4 regions of the Streptomyces sp. NPDC007901 genome follow, and region 2 is predicted to be linked to each of the others. Evidence: riboswitches for the same ligand, from Rfam matches in the RefSeq annotation. Region 2 holds a riboswitch; each other region holds the start of a gene.
The links. Region 2 has a riboswitch for cobalamin ahead of ACFZDK_RS09930 (cobalamin biosynthesis protein). Riboswitches for the same ligand answer to the same signal wherever they lie in the genome.

Region 1 (7,396 bases), on a different contig from region 2:
GCCGGATGGACGAACACGACGGCACCGTGCTCGTCCAGCACCCGCCAGAGGGCGTCCTGTCCGGCGGCGCCGAGGTAGTCGCCGGCGGTGTTGGCAAGGAGGGTGACGCCGTCGGCGCCGAGTCCGGCGAGCGCCCGCTCGGCCTCCCGCGCCGAGGCGGCCGCGTCGGGCAGCGGCAGGGTGGCGAACCAGCCGAAGCGGCCGGGGTGCTCGGCGGTGAGGGCGGCGGAGAAGTCGTTGAGCCGCCGCGCCAGGCCGGCGGCCTCGCCGGGGTCGGTGAGGAAACCGGTGCCCGGGGTGGAGATCGACAGGATCGCCGTCTCGGTGCCCAGCAGGTCCATCAGTTCCAGGGCCGCCTCCGGACTCCAGTCCGGCAGCGCACGGCCGCCTGCCTCGGTGATCCCCTGCCGGGCGAGCGCATCCCGGTAGAGGGGCGGGACCAGGTGCTGATGGACGTCGATCCGGCGCGGGGTGCTGGTCATGGGGGCTGCCTTTCCCGTCGTAGCGGCACTTGACCGCCCTCTGACGACCTGCTTACCGTAACGCCTGCTCCAATTGGAATGAACGCTACATCAATGAATCGTGGCAGGAGCGACATGAGGTACCCGGACAGGGAGAGCGGGGAGCGCGAGGGCGGCGCCTACGACGTGGCCGTGATCGGGTACGGGCCCACGGGGGTGACCGCCGCGAACCTGCTGGGCCGGGCGGGCCTCAGGGTCGTCGTACTGGAGCGGGACGCCGAGGTCTACTCCCGGGCCCGGGCCATCTCCACGGACGAGGAGGTCATGGAGCTGGGCGGCAAGAACCCCGTCGTCCTCGGCTCGGACGCGGACCTCGACCTCGCCGCGGAACGCGTCGCCGCCATGCGGCTGATGAACGGCGGCCAGATCTGCCTCTGCCCCGGCTACGTCTTCGTACCGCGCACCCGCCTGGACGACTTCGTGGCCCGCTACGAACACGCGGTCCGGACGTACTTCCCCACCTGGCTGGAGAACCCGGACGTGGTCTCGATCATCGACGACCGCAACTTCGACCGGGTCACGGCCCTCGTCGCCGACGCCGAGGCCAAGGGCGCCCGGGCCGTGACCATCGTCCCGCCCGAGGAGGCCGCCGCCCTGCCCCGGCGCGCGGGGCGCCGGATCGCCCCCACCGTGCTGCTGGACGTGACCGAGGAGATGGCGATCGCGTCGGAGGAGATCTTCGGCCCGGTCCTGGTGGTAAACCCGTACGACGACCTCGACGAGGTCATCGACTACGTGGCCGCCCGCCTCAGCCCCCTGGCGGCCTACTTCTTCGGCTCCGACGGGCCGGAGTTCCGCCGCTTCGTGGAGCGGACCACCTCCGGTGGCGTCACCCGCAACGACCTCGCCGCGCACTGGGGGTGGAGGGCGCGCCCTCGGGGGGCATCGGGAGCAGCGGCATGGGCGCGTACCACGGACAGGTCGGTTTCCTGACGTTCAGTCACCGCCGGACGATCGCCGCCAGTACGGTCGAAACGGGCCTGGCCCAGCGGCTGCTTCCCCCGGCGGGCGAGGCGGAGGCCGAGGCGCTGCGCCGCATCGTCGCCCAGACCCTGACCGACCTCCGCGCCCGTATCAACGGCGCCTGACCTGAAGGGATCCGGAGCACCCATGCGTACTCAGGCGGCCGTCTCGTACGGCCCGGACAGCGGCTTCACCCTCCAGGACGTCGAGATCTCGGACCCGCGCCCCGACGAGGTCCTGGTCCGCCTCAGCGCGGCGGGCATCTGCCACACCGACCTGGTCACGAAGGCCATGATGCCGGGCGGGAGTGCCCGCGGTGTACGGCCACGAGGGCGCCGGCATCGTGGAGGCGGTGGGCGCCGAGGTCACGGGTGTGCGGCCCGGCGACCGGGTCGTCCTCAGCTACAACAGCTGCGGCATCTGTGCCCGTTGCGCGGCGGGCCGACGGGCGTACTGTGCCCGGTTCGCGCCCCTGAACAACGCGGGGCACCGCCCGGACGGCAGCACCACCCTGAACCGGCAGGGGGCCGGGGTCTGGTCCTCGTTCTTCGGCCAGTCGAGCTTCGCCCGGCACGCCCTGGCCACCCGCGAGAACGTGGTCGTGGTCCCGGAGGACACCGACCTGGTGACCGCCGCGCCGATGGGCTGCGGCTTCCAGACCGGCGCGGGGTCGGTACTGAACGTCCTGCGCCCCGAACCCGGGTCCGCGCTGGTCGTGTTCGGCTGCGGCGGGGTCGGGCTCGCCGCGGTCATGGCCGCCGCCGCCCTGGGCACCGGCACGGTGATCGCGGTGGACCTCGACAGGGACCGCCGCGCGCTGGCTGCGGAGGTGGGCGCCACCCACACCCTGGACGGTGCGAGCACGGACCTCGGCGACCGGATCAGGGACCTCACCGGCGGCGGCGCGACTCACGCCTTCGACACCACCGGAGCCCCGTCGGCCATCCGCGACGCGGCCCTCGCCCTGGCCCCGCTGGGCTCCCTGGTCGTCGTCGGCCTCGGCGCGGCGGACATCGGCATCGACGCGATGGACCTCATCGGCGGCGGCAAGACGATCCGCGGCAGCATCGAGGGCGACGCCAACCCGCAGGACCTGGTCCCGCTCCTGCTCGACTGGCAGGCGGCGGGCCGCTTTCCGGCGGAACGCCTCGTCACGCCCGTCCCGTTCGAGCGGATCGACGAGGCAGTCGCCCGGATGAGCACGGACATCGTCAAACCGGTCCTCACGTTCTCGCCGGCGTGAGACCCGCCTCCGCCCCGGCCGCCCGCAACGGGCCCCCTGCGCCGACGCGCGCCTCGAACTCGGCCCGCAAGGCCGCCAACTCGGCCACGCGCGCGTCGACGACGACCCGGATCTTCTCCTCGGACAGCGCGCAAACCGCGTAGTCCCTAGCTCAACGGCCGGCCGGCGTCGCCCGTCGCCGCCAGGAGCCTGCTGCCGATCTCGTGCAGCTGCCGGACCTGAGTCCGGGTGAGCGGGTCGAAGACGAGACGGCGTACGGCCGCCACATGACCCGGTGCCGAGCCCACCACCTTGGCCCAGCCCGCCTCCGTCAGCGTCGCCACCGTGAAGCGGCCGTTGTCCCGGTCGGGCCCCCGGCGCAGCCAGCCGCGGTCCTCCAGCCGCCTGGCGACATGGGAGAGCCGGGACAGCGACCCGTTGACGAACACCGCCAGCTCGCTCATCCGCAGCGTGCGGCCGGGCGCCTCGGAGAGTCCCGCGAGCACCTGGTACTCGAAGTGGCTGAGTCCCGCGTCCCGCTGCAACTGCGCGTCCAGCTCCGCCGGCAGTCTGACCAGCATCCCGGCCAGAACGAGCCAGGCGCGCGTCTCGTCGTCCGCCAGCCAGCGCGGCTCGGGAGTCTCCATGGGGAAAAGCCTAGCTTGACGCCTCAAGTGATCCTACTGGCGGGTTCAGTTGACACTTCAAGCCGGTCGCAGCGTAGGTGTCAGCACGCCGGGGACCGACCACCGGGACACCAGCGACCCCGGTTCTTCGACGCCAACCTTCGTCGCCGTCGGCCGCCGCACTACCTGCCGTCCGGCTCGCTCCCGGCGTTCGTCGCCGACCTCGCCGGACTGCCCGTGCCCGAGGCGCTCGCCCGGTACGTACGGCAGGCGCCCGAAGGAGAACTCGACGGGCAGCGGGCCTGGATCGATGCCTGTCACGGCGGTGCGGACACCGTCGAGGAGATCGTCCACCGGCTGCTCGCCCACGGTGACCCGGCGGCCAAGGAGACGGCGGAGACCCTGCTCACCAAGTCGCCGACCGCCCTCAAGGTCACCCTCGAAGCCGTCCGCCGGGCCCGTCGGCTCGGTTCGCTGGAGCGCGTCCTGGACCAGGAGTACCGGGTCTCCTGCGCGACCCTCGCCACCCACGACCTGGTGGAGGGCATCCGCGCCCAGGTCGTCGACAAGGACCGCGACCCGCACTGGTCCCCGGCCACCCTCGCCGAGGTCTCCGACGCCGACGTCGACCGCTTCTTCGCCCCGCTCGGTGAGCGCGAACTGGGCCTCGCGCCAACGGGTTGAGCCCGGCCGACGACCGTCCACCAGGCGGGAGACGAAGATCACGCCTGGTGACGCGGTCTTGGCCGTGCCCCTGACACGCGGTACGGTCTGTCCGATATCGACGACGGCGAGACGGAAGCCGGTGGGAATCCGGCACGGTCGCGCCACTGTATGCAAGAGCCCCCGGGCGCTTGCGAGTCAGACCCGTGGCTGTCGTCCAACGCACCACCGAGATGGGACGCGAACTCCCAGAGGAGGTTCTGCCATGGCGCAGACCGTCGCTCCGCCGACAGCCAACACCCGTGCCGTTCCCGCCAAGCTGCCGCTGTCCGCGATAGCTCCCTGGGCGGTCTTCTTCGGCATCCTGATGATGATCCTGCTCTACTTCGTCGGCGCCGAGCAGGGCGCCACCTCCGTGTTCAACGGCACGGACGTCCACGAGTGGGTGCACGACGCCCGCCACCTGCTCGGCTTCCCCTGCCACTGACGCGAGGGACGCCGTACCGCCCATGAACTCCGCAACGGTTCGCAACCTCCTGGTGCGGGGCATGCTCGCCGGCCTGGCCGCCGGCGTGCTCGCCCTGGTCGTCGCCTATGTACTCGGTGAGCCGAACGTCGACAAGGCGATCAGCTTCGAGGACGCCCACGCGCACGAGCACGAGATGGAGGTCGTCTCCCGCTCCCTGCAGTCCACCGCCGGCCTGGCCACCGGTGTCCTGGTCTACGGGGTGGCCTTCGGCGGCATCGCCGCCCTCGCCTTCTGCTTCGCCCTCGGCCGCGTCGGCCGCTTCTCGCCGCGGGCGACCGCGCTGCTGCTGTCCGGTGGCGCGCTGCTCGCCGTGTACGTGGTGCCGTTCCTCAAGTACCCGGCCAACCCGCCCTCGGTGGGCGACCCGGACACCATCGGCAAGCGCACCACCCTGTACTTCCTGATGATGCTGCTCGGCGTGCTGCTGGCGGTCGCCGCGACCATCCTCGGCAAGCGGCTCCAGCCCCGGCTGGGGACCTGGTGGGCGTCCGTGCTCGCGGTGGTCGGGTTCGCCGTCGTCATCGGGCTGGCCTACCAGTTCCTGCCGGCCGTCAACGAGGTGCCGAAGGACTTCCCGGCCACCCTGCTGTGGCGGTTCCGGCTCTCCGCGCTCGCCATCCAGGTGACGCTGTGGGTCGGATTCGGGCTGCTCTTCGGCGAGTTGGCCGAGCGCGTACTCAACCCGAAGCCGGCGAAGGCCCGGTCCGCCCGCCGGACGGTCTCCGCGGCACACTGACCGACTCGACGACTCGACGACACGCGAGACGACCCGACGCGACACGCGAGGGCCCTTCGGCACCGCCGGGGGCCCTCGCGCACCCTCGGCCTCACTGTTCGGGCCGGGCCGTCGCCAGATAGGCGCGGACCAGCGCCTGGCCCGTCCGGCAGCGTGTGGGGTGGCAGTCGGGGCAGTGCCGCACATGGTCGAGGTAGGTGTCGTAGCGGTCCTGGGCGGCGGGCGCGAGGGTGTTCTCCACGGTGCGGCCTCTCGTGAGTGCCCCAAGGCGCGGGAGTTGACTGAAGTTCAGTATGTCCCGTCGGCGGCCTTTCGGAACGTCCGCCGCGCCAGTTCCCCGGCAGATCGGCGGCTTGTCCGCTGCGGGCCGTGCGACGGCCGTATCCTGCGGGCCGTGACGGTGACCTACGTACTGGACGGCGGCGGGATCAGGACGCTGGAGGACTTCTGGCGGGTGATCGGCGAGGCGGTCGACGGGCCCGGCGGCTACTTCGGACGCAATCTCGACGCGCTCGCCGACTGTCTCGGCGGCGGCTTCGGCACCCCCGAGGACGGCGCCTTCGTGTTCGAGTGGCGTGACCACGAGACCTCCCGGACCTGGCTGGGCCACGCGGAGACCGCCCGCCAGCTGGAGATCCGGCTGGCCCGCTGCCACCCCACCAACCGTGCCGCCGTCGCGGCGGAGCTGGCCGAGGCCCGGGCCGGACGCGGAGCCACCGTCTTCGACTGGCTGGTCGACATCTTCGAACAGCGCGCCCCGGGAACCCTGCGCCTGCTGTGAACCGGCCGTGAACCCGCCGTGTCTTCGCCGCCGGAGCCGGTGCCGCACTCGCGTCCGCCGCTGCTGACAAGGAAAGATGGGCGTCGAGCGATCGATCAACGACTGCGGAGGAAGTGGACTCATGCCGCATGAGCGAGCGGGCCGGCCGGCGGCTCCGGAGGACCTCGTCGACGTGGCCCGGCTGGTCACGGCCTACTACGCGCTGCACCCCGACCCGGCCGACCCCGCCCAGCGGGTTGCGTTCGGCACCTCGGGACACCGCGGATCGTCCCTGACGACCGCGTTCAACGAGGACCACATCGCGGCCACCAGCCAGGCCATCTGCGAGTACCGGAGCGGCCAGGGCACCGACGGCCCCCTGTTCCTGGGCGCCGACACCCACGCCCTGTCCGAGCCCGCCAAGGTCACCGCCCTGGAGGTCTTCGCCGCCAACGGCGTGACCGTCCTCGTCGACAGCGCCGACGGCTACACCCCCACCCCCGCCGTCTCGCACGCCATCCTCACCCACAACAGGGGCCGTACGAGCGGACTCGCGGACGGTGTCGTCGTCACCCCCTCGCACAACCCGCCCGCCGACGGCGGCTTCAAGTACAACCCGCCGAGCGGCGGCCCCGCGGCCTCCGACGCCACCTCCTGGATCCAGGACCGCGCCAACCAGATCATCGCGGGCGGCCTGAAGGACGTACAGCGCATCCCGTACGAGCGTGCGCTCGCGGCGCCCACCACCGGCCGCTACGACTTCATGGGCGTCTACGTCGACGACCTGCCCAGCGTCCTGGACCTCGACGCGGTCCGGGCCTCCGGGCTGCGGATCGGCGCCGACCCGCTCGGCGGCGCCTCGGTCGCCTACTGGGGCCGCATCGCCGAACGGCACTCGCTCGACCTCACCGTGGTCAACCCGTACACCGACCCCACCTGGCGGTTCATGACGCTGGACTGGGACGGCAAGATCCGGATGGACTGCTCGTCGCCGTATGCGATGGCCTCGCTCATCGAGAAGCGCGACGAGTTCCGCGTCGCCACCGGCAACGACGCCGACGCCGACCGGCACGGCATCGTCACCCGCGATGCCGGTCTGATGAACCCCAACCACTACCTCGCCGTCGCCATCTCCTACCTCTACCGCCACCGCGAGCAGTGGGCGGCGGGCGCCGGCATCGGCAAGACCCTCGTCTCCTCCTCGATGATCGACCGGGTCGCCGCCGACCTCGGCCGCCAACTCGTCGAGGTACCCGTCGGGTTCAAGTGGTTCGTCGACGGACTGGTCAGCGGTGCCATCGGGTTCGGCGGCGAGGAGTCGGCCGGCGCCTCCTTCCTGCGCCGGGACGGCTCCGTCTGGACGACCGACAAGGACG
Region 2 (7,396 bases):
GGGACGTAACCGCCGTCCAGGGCCTTCAGGATGTGCCCGATCTCGTCCGTGGTCCGGGCGAGACGCGGTACGACCTCGTTGCAGGCGAACTCCAACACGGCGACCGCGTCCGGGAGTTCGGTGCCCAGCACCTCACGCACGAGCGCGCGGCTCCCGGCGACGGCCCAGTCCCGCTGCTCCATGCCCTCCGCGACCCGGCGGCACAGCTGCTCCAGCAGGTCGATCGCGTCGGCCGCGGTCCGCGAGGGACCCTCGACGAGATCCGACAGCTCGACCGGCACCTTCACCGGCGCTCCCGGCTCGGCCAGCAACTCCTTCTCGACCAGCCCGAAGTGGGCCGCGAAGGAGGCCCGCAGCCCCGGCAGCGCGTTGGCCTGCCCGCCCCACACCTGCGAGGCACGCAGCACGGCCAGCACCAGGTTGACGCGCGCCTCGCCGACCGGGCCGCCGCCGAGGATGTGCAGGCCGTCGCGGATCTGCACGTCCTTGATCTCGCAGAGATAGCCGTCGATGTGCATGACGAACGAGTCGAAGTCGTCGTCCTCGGGCTGCTCGTCCACATGCAGGTCGTGGTGGAGCTCGGCCGCCTTGACCAGCGTCCAGATCTGCGCCCGGACGGCCGGCGCCTTCGTCGGGTCCAGGTCGGAGACGAGCGCGTACTCGTCGAGCAGCTGCTCCAGCTTGGCCAGGTCGCCGTAGGTGTCGGCGCGGGCCATCGGCGGGACCAGGTGGTCGACGACGGTGGCGTGCCCGCGCCGCTTGGCCTGGGTGCCCTCGCCGGGGTCGTTGACGATGAACGGGTAGATCAGCGGCAGGTCGCCGAGGACCGCGTCCGGCGCGCAGCCGGCGCTCAGCCCGAGGCCCTTGCCCGGCAGCCACTCCATCGTGCCGTGCTTGCCCATGTGCACGATCGCGTCCGCGCCAAACGAGTTGTCCAGCCACCGGTAGGCCGCCATGTAGTGGTGCGACGGCGGCATGTCCGGGTCGTGGTAGATCGCGATCGGGTTCTCCCCGAAGCCGCGCGGCGGCTGGATCATCACGACGACGTTCCCGAACTGCAGGGAGGCGAGCACGATGTCGTCCCCGTCGACGTACAGCGAGCCCGGCGGCTCACCCCACGCCTCCGTCATCGCGTCCCGCAGCTCCGGGTCGAGCTTCTCGAACCACGCCCGGTAGTCGGCCAGCGGCACCCGCGCGGGCGCGGCGGCCAGCTGCTCCTCGGTCAGCCACTCGACGTCGTGCCCACCGGCCTCGATGAGCCGGTGGATCAACTCGTCGCCGCCGGACGGGTACGCGGTGACGCCGTACCCGGCGTCCCGGAGGGCGTCCAGCACCCGCACCGCCGACGCGGGGGTGTCCAGACCGACCGCGTTGCCGACCCGGGAGTGCTTGGTCGGATACGCGGTGAAGACCAGTGCGACCTTCTTCTCCGCGTTCGGCTTGTGCCGCAACCGGGCGTGCCGTACGGCGATTCCGGCGACGCGTCCGGCCCGCTCGGGGTCGGCGACGTACACCGGGACGTCGTCCGGACCCTGCTCCTTGAAGGAGAAGGGGACCGTGATCAGCCGTCCGTCGAACTCCGGGATGGCGACCTGCATCGCCGCGTCCATGGGGGAGAGCGCGGCGTCGGACTCGTCCCAGGCGCTCTTCGAGGAGGTCAGGCAGAGGCCCTGCAGCACCGGCACGTCCAGGTCGGCGAGCGCGCCGATGTCCCAGGCCTCCTCGTCGCCGCCGGCCGAGGCGTGCGAGGCGTGGGTGCCGCCGGCGGCCAGCACGGTGGCGACCAGCGCGTCCGCCCCGGCGAGGATCTCGTACAGCCCGGCGTCCGCCCCGCGCAGCGAACCGCAGTACACCGGAAGGGCGTTGGCGCCCCGCGCCTCGATCGCCTCGCACAGGGTGTCCACGAAGGCGGTGTTGCCGCTCAGCTCATGGGCCCGGTAGAAGAGCACGCCGACCGTGGGACGGCCGCCTCGGACCTCGTAGGAGCCGTGCACCCCGTACTCGGGCATCTTGTGCGGCTCGGTGAACCCCTCGCCGGTCAGCAGCACGGTGTCGGAGAGGAACCGGGACAGCTCCAGCAGGTTGGCGGGCCCGCCCTCGACGAGGTACTTGAGGGCTTCGGCCACCACACCGGCGGGCACCGACGACTCGGCCATCAGCTCGGCGTCCGGCACCGCCTCGCCGCCCAGCAGCACGGTCGGGATCCCGGCGGCCTTCAGCGCGGCGAGCCCGTCCTCCCAGGCCCGCTTGCCGCCGAGCAGCCGCACGACGGCGATGTCCGCGCCCTCGACGAGCGCGGGCAGCTCCTCGGCGACGTCGACGCGCGTCGGATTGCCGATCCGGTAGCCGGCACCGGAGGCGGCCCGGGCCGCCAGCAGATCCGTGTCGGCGGTCGACAACAACAACACTGTGCTCATGCGGGCGCTCCCGGTGGAATGAAAGGCAGTCCTTGCGGCGCGCCCGACTCGATGAGCCGCCAGAGCGCGTCGGTGTCCGCGTGCTGTTCGATCAGGTCGCCGAGCCGGTCGAGCTGCTCCTCGCGCAGCGCGGCGAACGAGGTGTCGGGGGCCGGCACGAACCGGCGGCCCGCGGCGGCCGCCACCTCGCGCAGGAAGGCCCGCCGGAAACCGTCCGACTCCAGGGAGCCGTGCCAGTGCGTGCCCCAGGTCTGCCCGACCCGGCACCCGTCCAGGAAGGGTTCGCCTCCGGTGACTTCGGCGACCCCGTGATGGATCTCGTAGCCCTCGACCCGCTCGCCGAGTGCCGTCCCCTCCGGCCGGGTAAGGATCTTCTCGGGGGCGAACCGCACCCTTAGGGGCAGCACCCCGAGACCCTCCACCCGCCCCCGCCGGCTCTCGACCTCGTCCTCGATGTGCTCGCCGAGGATCTGGAAGCCGCCGCAGATGCCGAGGACCGGCCGCTGCTCGGCGGCCCGGCGCCGCAGCGCGTCCGCGAGCCCCCGTTCGTGCAGCCACTCCAGGGCCCGGACCGTCCCCCGGGTACCGGGGACGACGACGAGGTCGGCGTCGGCCAGCTCCTCCGGCCGGTCCACGAACCGCACCACGACCCCGGGTTCGGCGGCCAGCGCGTCCACGTCCGTGAAGTTGGACATCAGGGGGATGGCACAGACGGCGACCCGGAGCACGTCCGCGCCGACGGGCGGGGCGACGGCCGACTCGCGGACGGTCCCGCGCAGGGAGACCCGGAGCCCGTCCTCCTCGTCGATGCCGAGGCCGTGCCGGAAGGGGAGGACGCCGTACGTCTGCCGCCCGGTCAGCCCGTGCAGCATGTCGAGCCCGGGCTCCAGCAGGCTCACATCCCCGCGGAACTTGTTGACGAGGAACCCGGCGACGAGTTCCTGGTCCTCCCGTGAGAGCAGCGCGACGGTCCCGAAGAAGGAGGCGAACACGCCCCCGCGGTCGATGTCCCCCACGACCAGCACGGGAAGCCGCGCATTGCGCGCGATCCCCATGTTCACGATGTCCGTCCGCCGCAGATTGATCTCGGCGGGACTGCCGGCCCCCTCACAGATCACCGCGTCATACGTGCCCCGCAACTCCGCCAGGCAGTCGAGCACGGTCCCGAGCAGCTTCTGCTGCCGCCCGCCGTGGTAGCCGCGTGCACTGAGTTCACCGACCGGCTTGCCGAGCAGCACGACCTGGCTGCTCTGCTCGCCACCCGGCTTGAGCAGCACGGGATTCATCAGCGCGGTCGGCTCGACCCGGCAGGCCTGCGCCTGCATGGCCTGCGCCCGCCCGATCTCGGCACCCTCGCGGGTGACGAAGGAGTTGAGGGACATGTTCTGCGCCTTGAACGGCGCGACCTTCACCCCCTGCCGCACCAGCCACCGGCAGATACCGGCGGTGACGACGCTCTTGCCGGCGTCGGAGGTGGTGCCGGCGACGAGGAGACCACCGTTCATGACGTCCGTCCCTTCGCGATGAGTCGTGCGGTGACGGTCGCGCCGAGCGCGAGCACACCGACGCGACGGGAGAGCCGTACCGCCCGCCGGATGTCCGCGACCGCCACGGCCCGCCCCTTCTGATTCAGCACGGGCCGGTGCTCGACCCGGCCGCCGTACGACAGCGTCCCCCCGAGCCGCACCCCCAACGCCCCCGCGAACGAGGCCTCCACGGGCCCGGCGTTGGGACTCGGATGCTTCGCGGCGTCGGCCCGCCAGGCCCGTACGGCGCCCCGGGCATCGCCACCGGCGACCGTCGCCAGTACGGCCGTCAGCCGCGCCCCCGGCCACCCGGCGACGTCGTCCAGCCGGGCGGAGGCCCAGCCGTAGCGCCGGTACCGCGCCGACTTGTGCCCGACCATGGCGTCCAGCGTGTTCACGGCCCGGAACCCCAGCAGCCCCGGCACCCCGGCCACGGCCCCCCACACCAGCGCCCCCACAACGGCGTCGCTGGTGTTCTCGGCGACCGACTCCACCACGGCCCGGGCGATCCCGTCGGGGTCCAGGGCCTGCGGGTCCCGCCCGCACAGATGCGGCAGCCGGGCGCGAGCGGCCTCGACGTCCCCCGCCTCCAGGGCGTGCCCGATGGCCCGCGCCTCGCGGGCGAGCGACGTGCCGCCGACGACGGCCCAGGTGGCGGCGCCGGTGAGGGCCATGGACGCGGCGGTGGACGGTCGTACGACCCGCTGGGCCAGGGCCCCCAGCGCCACGGCGCCGCCGGCGCACACGGCGGTGTGCAGCGCGCCCCACCCGCGGTGGTCCCGCCACAGCACCCGCTCCACGGCCCCGGCCGCCCGCCCGAACGCGGCGACCGGATGCCCCCGGCGAGGATCGCCGAGCAGCAGGTCACCGAGGAGGCCGGCGGCGGCGCCGTACGCGAAGACGCGATCGGCACCCATCGGCTCAGCCGGCCGCGGGGTCGGGGAAGGGCCGGGTACGGAACCTCGATCGGCAGCCGCGCATGGCGATATGTCCTCACTCAGGGTGTCCACGCCCTGGTTCGACGAGACCGGCGGTGAGAGTTCCTGGCTCCCGGGGATTGCTACCCCGGTGACAGTGGCGGGACCGCGCCGGATTCACACCGGCTTCCTCTCTTGCCGCCGTACATGGCTCAGGAAGTCCACCATGCCCCCGGAAGACCCGTCAACTTGCCGTTGACCTGCGAGGGGAGAGTGTGCGAAGACCCACACCGGTTGCCCGGCGGGACTCCTGGGACATGCCGAAGGCTCCTCCCCGCATGTGCCGGGGAGGAGCCTTCTCGGAATCGGTCAGGCCTTGGCCACGATCAGGTGGATGCCGTACGCCACGGCGGCCGCGCAGCCCGCGAAGCAGAGGTAGGCGGCGGTCACGGCGAGGGCCGCCGAGTTGCCCTGGGCGGTGGCGCGTTCGCGGGCGGAGAGGCCCTTGATGCCGAGGGTGAAGAGGGCCACCAGGCCCACCGCGACCACGAGGCTGACGCCGAAGACGGAGCCGATGGCTGCCCAGTCGATGTTCATGTCGGTTCTTCCTCGGGGTCAGACGGTGGCGGCCGGGTCGGTCGCGGGAGCGGCGGGGGAGGGGATGGTGGCCGTCAGGCCGTCCGTGACGGTGCCCGCGGGCGGCGGGGTCACGGCGGCGATCGCCGTGGTCACCACACCGGCCGGCTCGCCGGTTGCGGTGTCGTTGACGTTGCCGCTGTCCACGACCTCGCGGCGGGACAGCTTCCAGATCGTGGCGCTGGCGGCCACCAGGAAGACGGCGACGGCCGCGGTGCCCCAGTCGCCGAGGTCCGTCACGGACTCGGCGAGCGCGCCGACCAGCGCGGCGGCGGGGAGGGTGAGCAGCCAGGCGATCACCATGCGGGTCGCGGTGGACCAGCGGACCGTGCCGCCCTTGCGGCCGAGGCCCGCGCCTATCACCGAGCCGGAGACGACGTGCGTGGTGGAGAGGGAGAAGCCGAGGTGGGAGGAGGCCAGGATGGCGGTGGCCGCGCTGGTCTGAGCGGCGAAGCCCTGCTGCGGCTGAAGGTCGGTCAGGCCCTTGCCCATGGTGCGGATGATCCGCCAGCCGCCGATGTAGGTGCCGAGCGCGATGGCGAGACCGGCGGAGAGGATGACCCAGGTGGGAGGGTTCGAGCCGGGGGCGATCGAACCGCCCGCGATCAGTGCGAGGGTGATGATGCCCATCGTCTTCTGCGCGTCGTTGGTGCCGTGCGCGAGCGAGACCAGGCCGGCCGAGGCGATCTGGCCGGCGCGGTAGCCCTTGCGGGTGGCCTCGTCCTCGGCGTTCTTCGAGAGCGCGTAGGACAGTCGGGTGGCGAGCGTCGCCGCGAGGCCCGCGACGAGCGGGGCGGCGACCGCCGGCAGCAGGACCTTGGTGACGAGCACGTCGCCGTGGACCGCGCCGAAGCCGGCCGAGGCGACGGTGGCGCCGATCAGACCGCCCATGAGGGCGTGCGAGGAACTGGAGGGCAGGCCCACCAGCCAGGTCACGAGATTCCAGAGGATCGCGCCGACGAGGGCGGCGAAGATGACCTCGGGGCGGATGCCGTTCTCGTCGACGAGGCCCTTGGAGATCGTGTTGGCGACCTCCACAGAGAGGAAGGCGCCCACCAGGTTGAGCGCGGCGGACATGGTCACCGCGATCTTGGGCTTGAGCGCGCCGGTCGAGATGGTCGTGGCCATCGCGTTGGCGGTGTCGTGGAAACCGTTCGTGAAATCAAACGCGAGTGCGGTGACGACCACAATCGCGAGGATCAGCGAGAAGCTTTCCATTTACCCAGACAATCTTTAGAGGTCATCAGCCGTTGGACCGTAGGCAACCTGGATGAACGGAAGGTGAACTGGGGTGGGCGCAAGGGTGTCACTGTTCGGGTCCGCGAAGAAGGGCGCCTGGGCCGTAGTTCCGTTTCCGGTCCGGCGGCCCAGGTGCCCCTTGGTCGGCCTCGCGGCTAGAGGCCCAGGGTGAACGACTTCAGCCGGCCCATCGACCCGTTGAAGAGATTCTGGTCACCCGGCAGACTGCCGCTGTTGTCGTACTGCCAGAAGGTCCAGTACGACCATCCGGCCGGCAGCGATCCCGCGTCCGCCGAGCCGTGGCGGGCGATCCACAGCGCATGGTCGGCGGCGAAGGCGCTGCTGCCGCCGGTGCAGAGGTTCCACCAGTGGGTGGTCGTGTAGATCACCGGCCGCCGGCCGGTCTCCCGCTTCAGCTCGTCACTGAAGGACCTGATCCACTGGACCATCCTGGAGTTGCTCAGCCCGTAGCACCGGTGCTTCTTGTCGTACGGGTTGTACTCGACGTCGAGGGCGGGCGGCAGCGTCCAGCCGTCCGCGGTCCAGGTGCCGCCGTGGCTCACGAAGTAGGCCGCCTGCTGCGCGCCCGACGACTTGTCCGGCAGGGCGAAGTGGTACGCGCCCCGCAGGATCCCCGCCTTGCGCGAGCCGTTGTACTGCT
Region 3 (7,396 bases), 710 kb from region 2:
AAGGACCACTGCGGAACAGGGCAGCAATCGTTGACATATGACGGTCCGGCAGGAAAGGATCACGTCACCAGGCCGCGGTCTAACCGACCCGCCCCGGGTGCCGCCGATGGGGGAGCGGCACCCGGGGCGACCAGCCGCCCCGCCTCCTCCCCAGAAGGTGAGGCGAACCGATGTCGCAGCCTGTCCTGCTCCTCGGGGCCGGTCGCCGGCGTGCGTACGACGAGTTCGTCCTGACGCGCATCGCCGCGGCCCGCCCGGTGGTGCTGGTGGACCCCGCGCCGCCCGACTGGGCACGTCCGTGCCTGGCCGGTCATCTCGCGGCGGACCCCGGCAAGGACGGGGCGACGGCATCGGCGGTGGTACGGTTCGCGGCCCGGCACCGGGTCCGCGGTGTGCTGACCCACTCGGGCGAGTACGCGGTCGCCGCCGCCAGGATCGCCGGGCAGTTGGGGCTGCCCGGCCTCTCCCCCACCACGGCCGCCGCCTGTGCCGACCCGGCCGCGCTGCGCGCGCTGCTGGCCGACCGCACGGTCCCGGTCGACGATCCGGCCGCCGGTCCGGGCGCGCCCCGGGTCTCGGCCGAGACGGTCGTCCTGGACGGCGAGATCCGCATCGCCGCCATCACCCGTACGACCCTGGGCCGGGCCCCCGCCCGGCAGCCGCTGCGGCATCTCGTGCACGCCCACGACGGCCTGCTGCACAACCGTTTCCTGCGGCTGGCCGTCGACCGCACGGTGCACGCCCTCGGTCTCACCCGGGGTGTCCTGCACATCGGGCTGACCCTCACCGACCGCGGCCCCCGGGTCACCGGCGTCACCCCGCACCTCCCGGGCGACCTGATCCCGCTCCTGGTCCGGCGGGCCACCGGTGTCGACCTCGCCCAGGCCGCCGCGGCGCTCGCCACCGGCGAGGTTCCGGACACCACGCCCACCCGGCAGCGGGCGGCCGCGATCCAGTTCGCCTACCCGGCCGCCACCGGCCGCCTCGACCACCTGGACCTCTCCCCCGACGCGGCCCAGGAACCCGGCGCCGACCGCATGATCCTCACCCAGGACACCGGCAACCACGTCACCGAGGGCCCGCACGCCACCGCAGCCGACCGGCTGGCCCTCTGGGTGGCGACCGCCGACACCCCCTCCGCCTGCGAGGACGCCCTCCGCCGCATGGCCCGCCACCTCACCGCCCACATCGCCCCGTTCGCCACGGCGGCCTAGCGGACGGCGGAGCCCACCCGCCCCGACCCGCGAACCCGAAGCCAGACCGGCCGACAGCCCCCGAAGCCCGACGGGGCGACGGGGCGACGGGGCGACGGGGCGACGACCCGGAGCTCGGCCGATCGACTCGCACGGCCGCAACGCGACCAGCCGACAAGCCTGGAGCAGAGGTAGCCGACCGGCAGAGCCGAGGCCGAGCCGACCGGCCCGCCGGCCTACAGCCCGGTCAGTCGGCGTATCAACTTCTCTGCCTCGCCCAGGAGTTCGACCTCCCGGTGGCTCATCGTCGGGTTGAGCGCGCGCCGTCGGAGTGCCTCCGTCAGTCCGGCTTCGGTGAGTTCGGAGGGGTCGGTGAGGAGGGCCGCCAGGAGGGGGTGGACGTCCGGCATGTCGCCGACGGCGACCTGGGCGAGGATCACCGCGGACATGGCCCAGTCGAGGCCGGGCGGGCCGTCCTCCGCGTTGGTCCAGTCGATGACCCGGGGACCGTCGGGGGTGAGCATCACGTTGTCCGGATGCAGGTCGAGGTGGAGCACGCGGGCGCCGGGGTCGGCCGGGTCCCGCCCGGGCACGGCGTGCAGCCGCCGCAGCAGCGAGGCGAGCAGCGCGCCGCCCTCCGCCGGGCCCATCTCCCCCGACAGCAGCACCGCCAGCATGGTCGGCCCCGCCAGCCGCTCCATGACCAGCTCGGTACGGGACCCGGAGGGCCGCACCCGGGGCGCCGGGTACCCGTGCTCCCGTACGTACGTCATCACCGCGCCCTCGGCCGCCGCGTCCCCCCAGCCCTCGCGGTCCCGGCGCAGCACCCACGCCTCGTCGATCTCGTACACGTCGGCCGAGCGGCCCGAGCCGAGCAGTCTCCCCGTCATGGCATGACCATAACGAATCGGTACGGCGCACAGCCGCCTCTCAGTTCCTTGTAGACGGCCGGTAAAGTAGCCGGGTCGTCATCACCCGTACGGGGGGAAGCCGGTGCAATTCCGGCGCTGACCCGCAACCGTGAACCGCCGCCGGCGGTGAGCCGGACTGCCCCGCCCGGGACGTTGACCGGCTCAGGTGCGCCGGTGTCCGCCGGCGCACGGCACCGTCGAGGTTCGCGGAGCCGAGCCGCCGGGGTGTCCCGTGCTGCCCGGCTCCCCCGCAGGGAGAGGCACCCGCCGACCATGAACGTCCTCCGCCGCAGCGCCGCGGTGCTGGCCGCCACCGCCGTCATCGGTGCCGCCGCACCCGCCACGGCCGCACTGGCCGCCGGCACCCCGTCCCCGTCCGCCCCTGCCGTGCTCCCGTCGGGCCTGTACGGCAGCGCGGACCCCACGTTCGACGGCGTCTGGCGCCAGTCGCTCGCCCTGCTCGCGCAGCGCACGGTCGGGGTGACCCCGGCCGCGAAGGCGGTGGACTGGCTGGCCGGACAGCAGTGCGCGAGCGGCGCGTTCGCCGCGTTCCGCGCCGAGCCGACGGCGGCCTGCGACGCCAAGGTGACCGTCGACACCAACAGCACGGCCGCCGCCGTACAGGCGCTGAAGGCCGTCGGCGGGCACGACGCCGCCGCGGACAAGGCCGTGACCTGGCTGAAGTCGCAGCAGAACAAGGACGGCGGCTGGGGCTACGCCCCGGGCTCGCCCAGCGACACCAACTCCACCGGCGTGGTCGTCGGCGCGCTCGCGGCGGCCGGCGCGAGCGCGGACAGGTCGCCGTACGGCCTCCTCGCCACGTGGTCCATCCCCTGCGGCCAGGACGGTGGCGGCGGCCTCGCCTACCAGCCGGACAAGCAGGGGAAGCTGACCGCCAACGCGGACGCGACGGCCGCCGGGGTGCTCGGCGCCCTCGGCAAGGGGTTCGCGCCGACGGCCGGGAAGGCCCCGGCGGAGGGCTACGTCTGCGCCAACTCCGACCAGGCCCTCACCCGGCAGGAGGTCGCCCGCAACGGCGCGGAGTACCTCGCGGACGCCGTCGACGAGAAGGGCTACCTGGTCTCCGCGCTCGCCGGTGCCAAGCCCCAGCCGGACTACGGCAACACCGCCGACGCGGTCGTCGCCATGGCCGCGCAGGGCTGGACGCGGACGGCGAAGAAGCCGTACGCCTGGCTGGAGGCCAACTCCGCGCAGTGGGCGAGGCGGAGCGGGCCCGCGGCCTACGCCGAACTGGTCTTCGCCGCCCACGCGATGGGCAAGGACCCGCGGGACTTCGGCGGCACGGACCTGGTGACGGCGCTCAACGCGACCGGGCCCGCCCCGCAGGCGGCTGCCACCGGGCACGCCGAGGAGAAGAACGACGCGAAGAAGTCGTCGGGCACCGACGTGTGGTGGATCGTCGGCACGGGTCTCGTCGCCGGGATCGGCATCGGCTTCCTGCTCAGCGGCCGCCGGAAGCAGCAGCCGTGACCGCCGTCCGCCGTGCGGTGCTGCTGCTCATGGCCGCGGTGGCGCTGTGCGTGGCCGCCGTTCCGGCGCAGGCCGTCGGGTACCGCTACTGGTCCTTCTGGGAGCGGGACGGCTCGCGCTGGACGTACGCCACGCAGGGGCCCTCCACCGCGCGGCCCGGCGACGGCTCCGTCGAGGGTTTCCGGTTCGCGGTGAGCGAGGACTCCGCGGACGCGTCGCAGCCGCGCGGTACGGCGGACTTCGGGAGCATCTGCGGCGGCACGGACGCCGTCGCGGGGAAGAAGCGGGTGGGGCTGGTCGTCGACTTCGGTACGACGGCCGACGCGCCGTCCGGGGAGCGCCCGCCCACGCGGCGGACCGCGTGCGCGGTGGTGGCCGGGGACGCGACGACGGCGGAGGCGCTGGCGGCGGTGGCGAAGCCGTTGCGGTACGACGCGAACGCGTTGTTGTGTGCGATCGCCGGGTATCCCCAGAAGGGGTGCGGGGAGGCGATGACGGCGGACGGTACATCGGGCGGTGGCGGGCCGTCGGTAGGGGTGCTGGCCGGGGCGGGAGTCGTCGTGGTTCTTGCCGCGGGGGCGTTCTGGCAGGCGCGGCGGCGGAAGAATGCGTGAGCGTCACAGTGCGGGTGCGTGGGGGCTGGTCGCGCCCACGCGGCGGAGCCGCACATGTCTCGGCCCCGCGCCCCTGACGGGGCGCTGTGCAGCCGTGTCCCACCCAGCGAAACCCCCTGCCCCCCGGCACCAGCACCGCTCCCCCGTCCACCCCGGCGCCTGGTGGCTCTGGTCGCTCTCGCTCGGGGTTGCCGCGTCCAGGACCGGGAACCCTCTGCTGCTCGCGCTGCTCGTCACCGTGACCGCCTATGTCGTGGCCGTCTGCCGGAGCCGGTCCGCCCCTTGGGCCCGCTCCTACGCCGGCTTCGCCAAGCTGGCTCTCGCCGTGCTGCTCGTGCGGCTCGCGTTCACCGTCGTGCTCGGCTCGCCGATCCCCGGTTCGCACACCCTGGTCACCCTTCCCGAAGTCCCGCTGCCGCAGTGGGCGCAGGGCATTCGGCTCGGGGGCCCGGTCACCGCCGAGGCGGTGGTGTTCTCGCTGTACGACGGGCTTCGGATCGCCACGCTGCTGATCTGCGTCGGGGCGGCGAACGCGCTCGCGAGTCCGGGGCGGTTGCTGAAGTCGCTGCCCGGGGCCCTGTACGAGCTGGGCGTGGCCGTGGTCGTCGCGCTCACGTTCGCGCCGAACCTGATCGCCGACGGGCGGCGGCTGCGGGCGGCGCGCAGGCTGCGGGGCCGTCCCGACTCCGGTGTCCGCGGGCTGCTGCAGGTCGGACTCCCGGTCCTGGAGGGCGCGTTGGAGCGTTCGGTGGCCCTCGCCGCCGCGATGGACGCGCGGGGTTACGGCCGCAGCGCCGATGTCCCCGCCGGGGTACGGCGTACGACGGCCGCGCTCACCCTCGGCGGTCTGCTGGGCGTCTGCGCGGGGACGTACGGGCTGCTCGCGGCCGACGGCGGTGGCTACGGGGTGCCCGTGCTGCTCGCCGGGGTCGTCGCCGCGCTGGCGGGGCTGCGGCTCGGGGGCCGGCGTTCGCTGCGGACGCGGTACCGGCCGGATCCGTGGGACGCGCGGGCCTGGCTGGTGTCGGGTGCGGGGGCGGCCGTCGCCGCGCTGATCACCGTGGCGGCCGTGCGCGATCCGGACGCGCTGCGTCCCGGGGTCGTACCGCTGGTCGCCCCCACGCTTCCGCTGTGGCCGGCGGCCGCCGTGCTGCTGGGTCTGCTGCCCGCGTTCGTCGTGCCGAAGGAGCCGTCGTGATCCGTTTCGAGGATGTCTCGGTGACGTACGAGGGCGCGGCCGGGCCGGCCGTCCGGGGCGTCGACCTCGAGGTGCCGGAAGGCGAACTCGTGCTGCTGGTGGGGTCGTCGGGCACCGGGAAGTCGACGGTGCTCAACGCCGTGAGCGGGCTGGTGCCGCACTTCACCGGGGGCACCCTGCGCGGCCGGGTGACGGTCGCGGGGCGCGACACCCGTACCCACAAGCCGCGCGAACTCGCGGATGTGGTCGGCACGGTGGGGCAGGATCCGCTCGCGCACTTCGTGACCGACACGGTGGAGGAGGAACTCGCCTACGGGATGGAGTCGTTGGGGATCGCCCCGGCCGTGATGCGGCGGCGGGTGGAGGAGACCCTCGATCTGCTCGGGCTCGCCGAGCTGCGGGGCCGGTCGATCGCCACGCTCTCGGGCGGGCAGCGGCAGCGGGTCGCGATCGGGTCGGTGCTCACCCCGCACCCCCAGGTCCTGGTCCTCGACGAACCGACCTCCGCGCTCGACCCGGCCGCCGCCGAGGAGGTGCTGGCCGTCCTGCAGCGGCTGGTGCACGACCTGGGGACCACGGTCTTCATGGCCGAGCACCGGCTGGAGCGGGTGGTGCAGTACGCCGACCGGGTCGTGCTGCTCCCGGAGCCCGGAGCGGCGCCGGTGTGCGGGACGCCCGCCGAGGTGATGGCCGTCTCGCCGGTGTGTCCGCCGGTGGTGGAACTGGGGCGGCTGGCGGGGTGGTCGCCGCTGCCGATGACCGTGCGGGACGCCCGGCGGCAGGCGGGCGGGCTGCGTGAGCGCCTCGCCGGGCGGACACCGGCACCGGCACCGCGGCACCGGGCGGCCGGCGCCGCCGCCCTCGCCGAGGTCCGCTCGCTCGCCGTCCGCCGGGACCGGGTGGACGCGCTGCGGCACGTCGATCTCACCGTCGCGCCCGGCGAGACCGTGGCCCTGATGGGCCGTAACGGCGCCGGGAAGTCCACGCTGCTGAGCGCCCTGGTCGGGCTGGTGGCGCCGGGCTCCGGCACGGTCCGGGTCGGCGGCGCGGTGCCGCATCGGACGCGTCCGCGTGACCTCGTACGCCTGGTCGGTCTGGTCCCGCAGGAGCCCCGGGACCTGCTGTACGCCGACACGGTGGGCGCCGAGTGCGCGGCCGCCGACCGGGACGCGGGGGCGGCGCCCGGGACCTGCCGTGGTCTGGTGTCCGGCCTGCTCCCCGGGGTCGCGGACGACACCCACCCCCGTGATCTGTCCGAGGGGCAGCGGCTGGCGCTCGCGCTGGCCGTCGTCCTGACCGCCCGGCCGCCGCTGCTCCTGCTCGACGAGCCGACCCGGGGTCTGGACTACGCGGCGAAGGCCCGCCTGGTGGATGTGGTGCGCGCGCTCGCGGCGGACGGGCACGCGGTCGTGCTGGCCACGCACGACGTGGAGCTGGCCGCCGAGCTCGCGCACCGGGTGGTGCTGCTCGCGGAGGGGGAGGTGATCGCGGACGGGCCGACGGACGACATCGTCGTCTCCTCGCCGTCCTTCGCCCCGCAGGTGACGAAGATCCTGGCGCCGCGGCGGTGGCTCACGGCGGCCCAGGTGAGGGAGGCACTGGCATGACGGACCCGGTGCGGCTCGGTCCCCGCTCGCTCGCCGCCCTGCTCCTGGTCAGCGCGGTCGGGGTGGTCGCGATCGGCTGGCCCTTCCTCGCCCCGCCCTCCTCCCGGATCGCTTCGCACGCCCAGGACGCGCCCTGGCTCTTCGCGGGTCTGCTGGTGCTGCTGGTCGCCGTGCTCGGGGCGACGATCTCCGAGTCGGGGCTCGGCCCGAAGGCGGTGGCCATGCTCGGCGTGCTGGCCGCGACCGGGGCGGCGCTGCGGCCGATCGGCGCGGGCACCGCCGGGATCGAGCCGATGTTCTTCCTGATGGTGCTGAGCGGGCGGGTGCTCGGGCCGGGCTTCGGGTTCACCCTCGGCTCGATCACGATGTTCGCGTCCGCGCT
Region 4 (7,396 bases), on a different contig from region 2:
GGAGACCATCGAGACCTCGCTGGCCACCCCGCGCGAGGCCGGCCTGCTCGGTACCGACGTGGGCCTGCCGATGCTGATGCTCTCCCGGCACTCCCTGGACCGCGAGGGCCAGCCGGTGGAGTGGGTGCGCTCGGTGTACCGCGGCGACCGCTACAAGTTCGTGGCCCGCCTCAAGCGCCCGCAGGACTGACCGCCGGGACCGGCCGCCAGGACCGGCCCCGGACCACCCTTCACGGAATCGACATACCGATACGCGGACAGCGTCTTCCGCTCCCCTGACGCCGTGACCTAGATTGCCTGCGCATTACACAGGCGAACGGTCAGGGGACGGAGCCGCTGAATGTCGGAAGTACCGGAAACGAGACACCCGGTGGTGACACCGGTGCGCGTGATCATCGCCGTCTGCCTCGTCGCGCCCTTCGTGGCGATGCTGTGGGTGGGCTCGTACGCCAAGACGGACCCGGAGTTCATCGGGATCCCGTTCTTCTACTGGTACCAGATGCTGTGGGTGCTGATCTCCACCGCGCTCACCATGACCGCGTACCAGCTGTGGCAGCGTGACCAGCGCGCCCGAAAGGCCGCGAGCACGAGCGGGGGTGCGCAGCAGTGAAGGACGGTGTGAACGGCGTCGCGCTCGGCGTCTTCATTTTCTTCTTCCTGGCCGTCACGGTCATGGGCTTCCTGGCCGCGCGCTGGCGCAAGGCCGAGAACGAGCACTCCCTCGACGAATGGGGCCTGGGCGGCCGGTCGTTCGGCACCTGGGTCACCTGGTTCCTGCTCGGCGGCGACCTCTACACGGCGTACACCTTCGTCGCCGTACCGGCGGCGATCTACGCGGCGGGCGCGGCCGGCTTCTTCGCGGTGCCGTACACGATCCTGGTCTACCCGCTGATCTTCACGTTCCTGCCCCGGCTGTGGTCGGTCTCCCACAAGCACGGCTATGTGACGACCTCGGACTTCGTACGCGGCCGCTTCGGCTCCAAGGGGCTCTCGCTGGCGGTCGCCCTGACCGGCATCCTGGCAACGATGCCCTACATCGCGCTGCAGCTCGTGGGCATCCAGGCGGTCCTCGACGTGATGGGCGTCGGCGGCAGCGACGGCACCAACTGGTTCGTGAAGGACCTGCCGTTGCTGATCGCCTTCGGTGTCCTCGCGGCCTACACCTACTCCTCCGGCCTCCGCGCCCCCGCCCTGATCGCGTTCGTGAAGGACGGGCTGATCTACCTCGTCATCGCGGTGGCGATCATCTACATCCCGATCAAGCTGGGCGGGTTCGACGACATCTTCGCCAAGGCGGGCCAGGCGTTCGCCCAGACCAACCCGGCGACCGGCAAACCGCGCGGCGCGCTGGCACCGGCCGAGGCGGGCCAATGGACGTACGCCACGCTGGCGTTGGGCTCCGCGCTCGCCCTGTTCATGTACCCGCACTCGATCACCGCGACGCTCTCCTCCCGGAGCCGTGACGTGATCCGCCGCAACACCACGATCCTGCCGCTGTACTCGCTGATGCTCGGCCTGCTCGCCCTGCTGGGCTTCATGGCCATCGCGGCCGGAGTCAAGGTCACCAACGGCCAGTTGGCGATCCCCCAGCTGTTCGAGAACATGTTCCCGGACTGGTTCGCGGGCGTGGCCTTCGCGGCGATCGGCATCGGCGCCCTGGTCCCCGCGGCCATCATGTCCATCGCGGCCGCGAACCTCTTCACCCGCAACATCTACCGGGACTTCATCAAGCCGGACGCCACGCCGAAGCAGGAGGCCCAGGTCTCCAAGATCGTCTCGCTGCTGGTGAAGGTCGGCGCGCTGGTCTTCGTCCTCACCATGGACAAGACGGTCGCCATCAACTTCCAGCTCCTGGGCGGCATCTGGATCCTGCAGACCTTCCCGGCCCTGGTCGGCGGCCTGTTCACCCGCTGGTTCCACCGCTGGGCCCTGCTCGCGGGCTGGGCGGTCGGCATGGTCTACGGCACGGTCGCGGCCTACGGCGTCGCCTCCCCCACCCAGAAGCACTTCGGCGGCAGCGCCAAGGAGATCCCCGGCATCGGCGAGATCGGCTACATCGGCCTCACGGCGTTCGTGATGAACGTGGTGGTCACCGTGGTCCTCACCTTCGCCCTCAAGGCCCTCAAGGCCCCCGAGGGCATCGACGAGACCCAGCCCCAGGACTACTCGGCCGACGCGGGCGACCCCGCCGTACAAACCGAACTCCCCCCGGCCGTCGCAGGAAGCGCCCACTAGAACGCGCCCCATAGGGGCGCGGGGCTGTATCGATGTGCGGCTCCGCCGCGTGGGCGCGACCAGCCCCACACAACCCGCAGCGGGCCACCGAGAGCACCCCCTCGGCGGCCCGCTCCTCGTATCTCACCGTACAGATCACCTGACGCTCCGACACCTCCGCGACACAACATCTGGGGGTGACACGACGACCCGGCACTAGATGTATGCTCATGCTCGCTGTCACCACAGGGGAATCCGGTGCGAATCCGGAACTGTCCCGCAACGGTGTACTTGCGCACATCTGTGCACGAGAGTCAGTCCGAGGACCTGTCGACAGCACACCCGGCCAATCCGGCCCGGGTGTTCTGACGTCCGGGCCTCGTGGAGTGGGCCAGGGTCTCGACGCGCGCCCCGCGCGCTCGCGCTGCCCGCTGCCCTCCGCCAGGCCCCGTGCCGAGCGAGGGAGAGCCCCACGTGACCATCGCGCCAGCCGAACCGGCTTCAGCGACCACGACCGTGCCGGAGACCGACGGTCCCGGAACGGCCCTGCTGCGGATCCTGACCGAGCTGACCGCCGACATCCCCGACGCCGACCCCGGCCGGGTCGCCGCCGCCGCGCTGCGCGGCCGGTCCTCGCGTGAGGCCTCCGCCGAAATGATCGTGGAGTTGCGCGAGCTGGCCACGGAGGCCGCCGCCGGTCTGATCTCCGAGGACCCCGCCTACTCGCGGCTGGCCGCTCGCCTGCTCATGATCTCCGTCCGCGCCGAGGCCGCCTCGCAGGGCGTGACATCCTTCACGGAGTCGGTCGCCGTCGGCCACCGCGAGGGCCTCATCGCCGACCGCACCGCCGAGTTCGCCCGGGTCCACGCGGCCCGCCTCGACGCCCTGGTCGACCCGGCCGCCGACGACCGCTTCGGCTACTTCGGCCTGCGCACGCTCCACAGCCGCTACCTGCTCCGGCACCCGATCACCCGGCGCGTGATCGAGACCCCCCAGCACTTCATGCTCCGGGTCGCGGCCGGGCTCGCGGAGGACGACACCACGCGCGCGCTGGACGAAGTCGCCGCGCTCTACCGCCTGATGAGCCGCCTCGACTACCTCCCCTCCTCCCCCACCCTCTTCAACTCCGGCACCCGGCACCCCCAGATGTCGTCCTGCTACCTCCTCGACTCCCCGATGGACGAGCTGGACTCGATCTACGACCGCTACCACCAGGTGGCCCGCCTCTCGAAGCACGCCGGCGGCATCGGGCTGTCGTACTCCCGGATCCGCTCCCGGGGTTCGCTGATCCGCGGCACCAACGGGCACTCCAACGGCATCGTGCCGTTCCTGAAGACCCTGGACGCCTCGGTCGCCGCGGTGAACCAGGGCGGCCGGCGCAAGGGCGCGGCCGCGGTCTACCTGGAGACCTGGCACTCCGACATCGAGGAGTTCCTGGAGCTGCGCGACAACACGGGTGAGGACGCCCGCCGTACGCACAACCTGAACCTCGCGCACTGGATCCCGGACGAGTTCATGCGCCGGGTGAACGCCGACGAGCCGTGGTCGCTGTTCTCCCCCTCCGACGTGCCGGAGCTGGTGGACCTGTGGGGCGCGGAGTTCGACGCGGCCTACCGCAGGGCCGAGGCCGACGGGCTCGCCCGCAAGACCATCCCGGCCCGCGACCTGTACGGCCGGATGATGCGGACCCTCGCACAGACCGGCAACGGCTGGATGACCTTCAAGGACGCGGCCAACCGCACCGCGAACCAGACGGCCGTCCCCGGCCATGTCGTCCACTCCTCCAACCTCTGCACGGAGATCCTGGAGGTCACGGACGACGGCGAGACGGCGGTCTGCAACCTCGGCTCGGTCAACCTCGGCGCGTTCGTCGACACGGCGACCGGTGACATCGACTGGGAGCGGCTCGACGAGACGGTCCGCACCGCGGTCACCTTCCTCGACCGGGTCGTCGACATCAACTTCTACCCGACCGAGCAGGCGGGCCGTTCGAACGCCAAGTGGCGTCCCGTCGGCCTCGGTGCGATGGGCCTCCAGGACGTCTTCTTCAAGCTGCGGCTGCCCTTCGACTCCCCCGAGGCCAAGGCGCTCTCCACCCGGATCGCCGAGCGGATCATGCTCGCCGCGTACGAGGCCTCCGCCGACCTCGCCGAGCGCGGCGGCCCGCTGCCGGCCTGGGAGAAGACCCGTACCGCACAGGGCGTGCTGCACCCCGACCACTACGGTGTCGAGTTCACCTGGCCGGAGCGCTGGGCGGCCCTGCGCACGCGGATCGCGGGCACCGGTCTGCGCAACAGCCTGCTGCTCGCCATCGCGCCCACCGCCACCATCGCCTCGATCGCGGGCGTGTACGAGTGCATCGAGCCGCAGGTCTCCAACCTGTTCAAGCGCGAGACGCTCTCCGGTGAGTTCCTCCAGGTCAACTCGTACCTGGTGGAGGAGCTGAAGAGCCTCGGCGTCTGGGACGCCCGTACCCGTGAGGCGCTGCGCGAGGCGAACGGCTCGGTGCAGGACTTCGTGTGGATCCCGGAGGACGTACGGCGGCTGTACCGCACGGCGTGGGAGATCCCGCAGCGCGGCCTGATCGACATGGCCGCGGCCCGCACCCCGTACCTGGACCAGGCGCAGTCCCTGAACCTGTTCCTGGAGACGCCGACCATCGGCAAGCTCTCCTCGATGTACGCGTACGCCTGGAAGTCGGGCCTGAAGACGACGTACTACCTTCGTTCGCGCCCGGCGACCCGGATCGCCCGGGCCGCGCAGGCCCAGGCCACCGTCCCCGTCCCCGTCCCCGTCCAGCAGACGGCCGCCGAAGACGCCGTCGCCTGCTCCCTTGAGAACCCCGAGTCCTGCGAGGCCTGCCAGTAATGCCCAGTAACCAGAACCTGCTCGACCCCGGCTTCGAGCTGACTCTGCGCCCCATGCGCTACCCGGACTTCTACGAGCGCTACCGGGACGCCATCAAGAACACCTGGACCGTGGAGGAGGTCGACCTTCACTCGGACGTCGCCGACCTCGCGAAGCTGACCCCGGCCGAGCAGCACCTGATCGGACGGCTGGTCGCCTTCTTCGCCACCGGCGACTCGATCGTGGCGAACAACCTGGTGCTCACCCTGTACAAGCACATCAACTCCCCGGAGGCGCGGCTGTACCTGAGCCGCCAGCTCTTCGAGGAGGCCGTGCACGTCCAGTTCTATCTGACGCTCCTGGACACCTACCTCCCCGACCCGGACGACCGCGCCGCCGCGTTCGCCGCCGTGGAGAACATCCCCTCCATCCGCGAGAAGGCCGAGTTCTGCTTCAAGTGGATGGACTCGGTGGAGAACCTGGACCGCCTGGAGTCCCAGGCCGACCGCCGCCGCTTCCTGCTCAACCTGATCTGCTTCGCCGCGTGCATCGAGGGCCTGTTCTTCTACGGCGCCTTCGCGTACGTCTACTGGCTGCGCAGCCGGGGTCTGCTGCACGGTCTCGCCACGGGCACCAACTGGGTGTTCCGCGACGAGACAATGCACATGAGCTTCGCGTTCGACGTCGTCGACACGGTCCGCAAGGAGGAGCCGGAGCTGTTCGACGACGAGCTCCGGCAGCAGGTCACCGACATGCTGCGGGAGGCCGTCGAGGCGGAGCTGCAGTTCGCCCGCGATCTGTGCGGTGACGGTCTGCCGGGCATGAACACCGACTCGATGCGCCAGTACCTGGAGTGCGTCGCCGACCAGCGGCTCGGCCGGCTCGGCTTCGCCCCGGTGTACGGCTCGGAGAACCCGTTCTCCTTCATGGAGTTGCAGGGCGTCCAGGAGCTGACGAACTTCTTCGAGCGGCGTCCGTCCGCGTACCAGGTCGCGGTGGAGGGCACCGTCGACCTGGACGAGGACTTCTGAGCCGCCGGTTTCCGGCTACTTCAGGCCGAGTGCGTCCCCGGCCGACACCTTCCGCGAGGTGGTGGTCGTGCCGGGGAAGTACCAGCGCCAGCTGCCCGCCGAGGTGACGGTCACCCTGGTGCTCAGCTTTCCGGCGTCGCCCGTGGTCACGGTCCTGACCGTGCTGTAGTGGGCGGCGCCGCTCTTCCTGAACTGGAGCCTGACCTGCTGCCCGGTGAACCCGTGGTACTTGAGGTCCTCCCAGTTGGCCCGCGACAGCTTGCCGGTGACGGTCACCGCGGCGCCCTTGGCGACCTTCTCGGGTGCGATCACCGTGGTGAGCCGGGCGGCCCGCTTGACCTTGTAGTCCGCGATGTCGTCGGAGATCCAGTAGTCGCCGTCGTTCGCCTTGACGGTGGCGTTGACCTGCCAGACGCCGGCGACCCTGTTGCTGTCGATGTCGTCGCTGTCGGCGATCCAGGCGGGGTCGATGGTCATCGTGGCCCGGCACACCGAGGTGGTCGCGCTCTTCTTGGTGCAGGACGAGTCGTCGTTCCAGGTCGCGAAGGTGTAGGCGCTCGTCTTGTTGAAGGTGCTGACGTGCGTGAGCCCCTTCACCCCCGAGTTGTCCTTGACGGTGATGTCGATCGGGTACTTGATCGTCTTCGACGTACCGACGATGACGTTGCCGCCGCCGTTGACGACGGTCTTCACGACCCTGATGTCGCCCCGCCCCTCCGCGTGCGCTCCGGTCGCCGTCGTCAGCACCAGGGCCGCCGCCCCGCAGGCCGCGGCCCAGGCTGTTCCGCCTCTCATGTTCCTCCCCTTGTCGTGCGCTTGTCAGGAGAGGCTATGCGATCAGGGACTTTCCCCGGTGTGCGGCGTCCCTGATCCGCCGCGCCACCCTGATCTGCCGGTCCATGCGCCGGTCGCGCAGGACGCCGAGCACGGACGGGAGGGCCATGAGGACCAGGATGCCGAGGACCAGGACCATTCCGATGAGACCTTCGATCTGGTTTCCGTTCATGGACACCACTGTGGCGCCGGATGCTCCTTACCGTGAGTGGCAGCACTGCCATGCACCCTCGAATTACTGCCAGCGGCGAGGCACACTGGCAGCATGCTGAAGAACGTGGCGGCAGTACTGCTCGACGGCGTGCACCCCTTCGAGCTCGGAGTGGTCTGCGAGGTCTTCGGCCTCGACCGCTCCGACGAGGGGCTGCCGGTGTACGACTTCGCGGTGGTCTCGGCGGAGGGGCCGGCGCTCGGCACCCATGTGCCGGGCCTCACCATCTCCACGCCGTACGGCCTCGACCGCCTCGAGG

Region 1: another riboswitch for cobalamin. It lies ahead of ACFZDK_RS19485 (CbtB-domain containing protein); the one in region 2 lies ahead of ACFZDK_RS09930 (cobalamin biosynthesis protein).
Region 3: another riboswitch for cobalamin. It lies ahead of ACFZDK_RS06610 (prenyltransferase/squalene oxidase repeat-containing protein); the one in region 2 lies ahead of ACFZDK_RS09930 (cobalamin biosynthesis protein).
Region 4: another riboswitch for cobalamin. It lies ahead of ACFZDK_RS04790 (ribonucleoside-diphosphate reductase subunit alpha); the one in region 2 lies ahead of ACFZDK_RS09930 (cobalamin biosynthesis protein).

Annotation. Positions count from the first base shown of each region.
Region 1 covers NZ_JBIBKW010000005.1:432,633-440,028, reverse strand. Annotated here, with positions in the region: gene ACFZDK_RS19520 (amidohydrolase family protein) at 1-482, opposite strand, end outside; gene ACFZDK_RS19515 (aldehyde dehydrogenase family protein) at 597-1,454, shown strand; gene ACFZDK_RS19510 (hypothetical protein) at 1,421-1,609, shown strand; gene ACFZDK_RS19505 (hypothetical protein) at 1,640-1,768, opposite strand; gene ACFZDK_RS19500 (zinc-binding dehydrogenase) at 1,801-2,727, shown strand; gene ACFZDK_RS19495 (MarR family transcriptional regulator) at 2,874-3,353, opposite strand; partial or broken gene ACFZDK_RS19490 (enoyl-CoA hydratase/isomerase family protein) at 3,513-4,016, shown strand; cobalamin riboswitch at 4,084-4,224, shown strand; gene ACFZDK_RS19485 (CbtB-domain containing protein) at 4,261-4,482, shown strand; gene ACFZDK_RS19480 (CbtA family protein) at 4,505-5,260, shown strand; gene ACFZDK_RS19475 (hypothetical protein) at 5,352-5,501, opposite strand; gene ACFZDK_RS19470 (barstar family protein) at 5,655-6,041, shown strand; gene pgm (phosphoglucomutase (alpha-D-glucose-1,6-bisphosphate-dependent)) at 6,163-7,396, shown strand, end outside.
Region 2 covers NZ_JBIBKW010000002.1:901,083-908,478, forward strand. Annotated here, with positions in the region: gene cobN (cobaltochelatase subunit CobN) at 1-2,417, opposite strand, end outside; gene ACFZDK_RS09925 (cobyric acid synthase) at 2,414-3,922, opposite strand; gene ACFZDK_RS09930 (cobalamin biosynthesis protein) at 3,919-4,860, opposite strand; cobalamin riboswitch at 4,960-5,102, opposite strand; gene ACFZDK_RS09935 (hypothetical protein) at 5,230-5,457, opposite strand; gene ACFZDK_RS09940 (inorganic phosphate transporter) at 5,476-6,714, opposite strand; gene ACFZDK_RS09945 (GH25 family lysozyme) at 6,891-7,396, opposite strand, start outside.
Region 3 covers NZ_JBIBKW010000002.1:193,741-201,136, reverse strand. Annotated here, with positions in the region: gene ACFZDK_RS06620 (hypothetical protein) at 171-1,214, shown strand; gene ACFZDK_RS06615 (phosphotransferase) at 1,430-2,083, opposite strand; cobalamin riboswitch at 2,139-2,268, shown strand; gene ACFZDK_RS06610 (prenyltransferase/squalene oxidase repeat-containing protein) at 2,378-3,595, shown strand; gene ACFZDK_RS06605 (SCO2322 family protein) at 3,592-4,209, shown strand; gene ACFZDK_RS06600 (CbiQ family ECF transporter T component) at 4,304-5,407, shown strand; gene ACFZDK_RS06595 (ATP-binding cassette domain-containing protein) at 5,404-7,014, shown strand; gene ACFZDK_RS06590 (ECF transporter S component) at 7,011-7,396, shown strand, end outside.
Region 4 covers NZ_JBIBKW010000001.1:1,002,113-1,009,508, reverse strand. Annotated here, with positions in the region: gene ACFZDK_RS04805 (GntR family transcriptional regulator) at 1-190, shown strand, start outside; gene ACFZDK_RS04800 (DUF3311 domain-containing protein) at 341-610, shown strand; gene mctP (monocarboxylate uptake permease MctP) at 607-2,235, shown strand; cobalamin riboswitch at 2,416-2,564, shown strand; gene ACFZDK_RS04790 (ribonucleoside-diphosphate reductase subunit alpha) at 2,689-5,082, shown strand; gene ACFZDK_RS04785 (ribonucleotide-diphosphate reductase subunit beta) at 5,082-6,092, shown strand; gene ACFZDK_RS04780 (hypothetical protein) at 6,108-6,887, opposite strand; gene ACFZDK_RS04775 (hypothetical protein) at 6,922-7,098, opposite strand; gene ACFZDK_RS04770 (helix-turn-helix domain-containing protein) at 7,192-7,396, shown strand, end outside.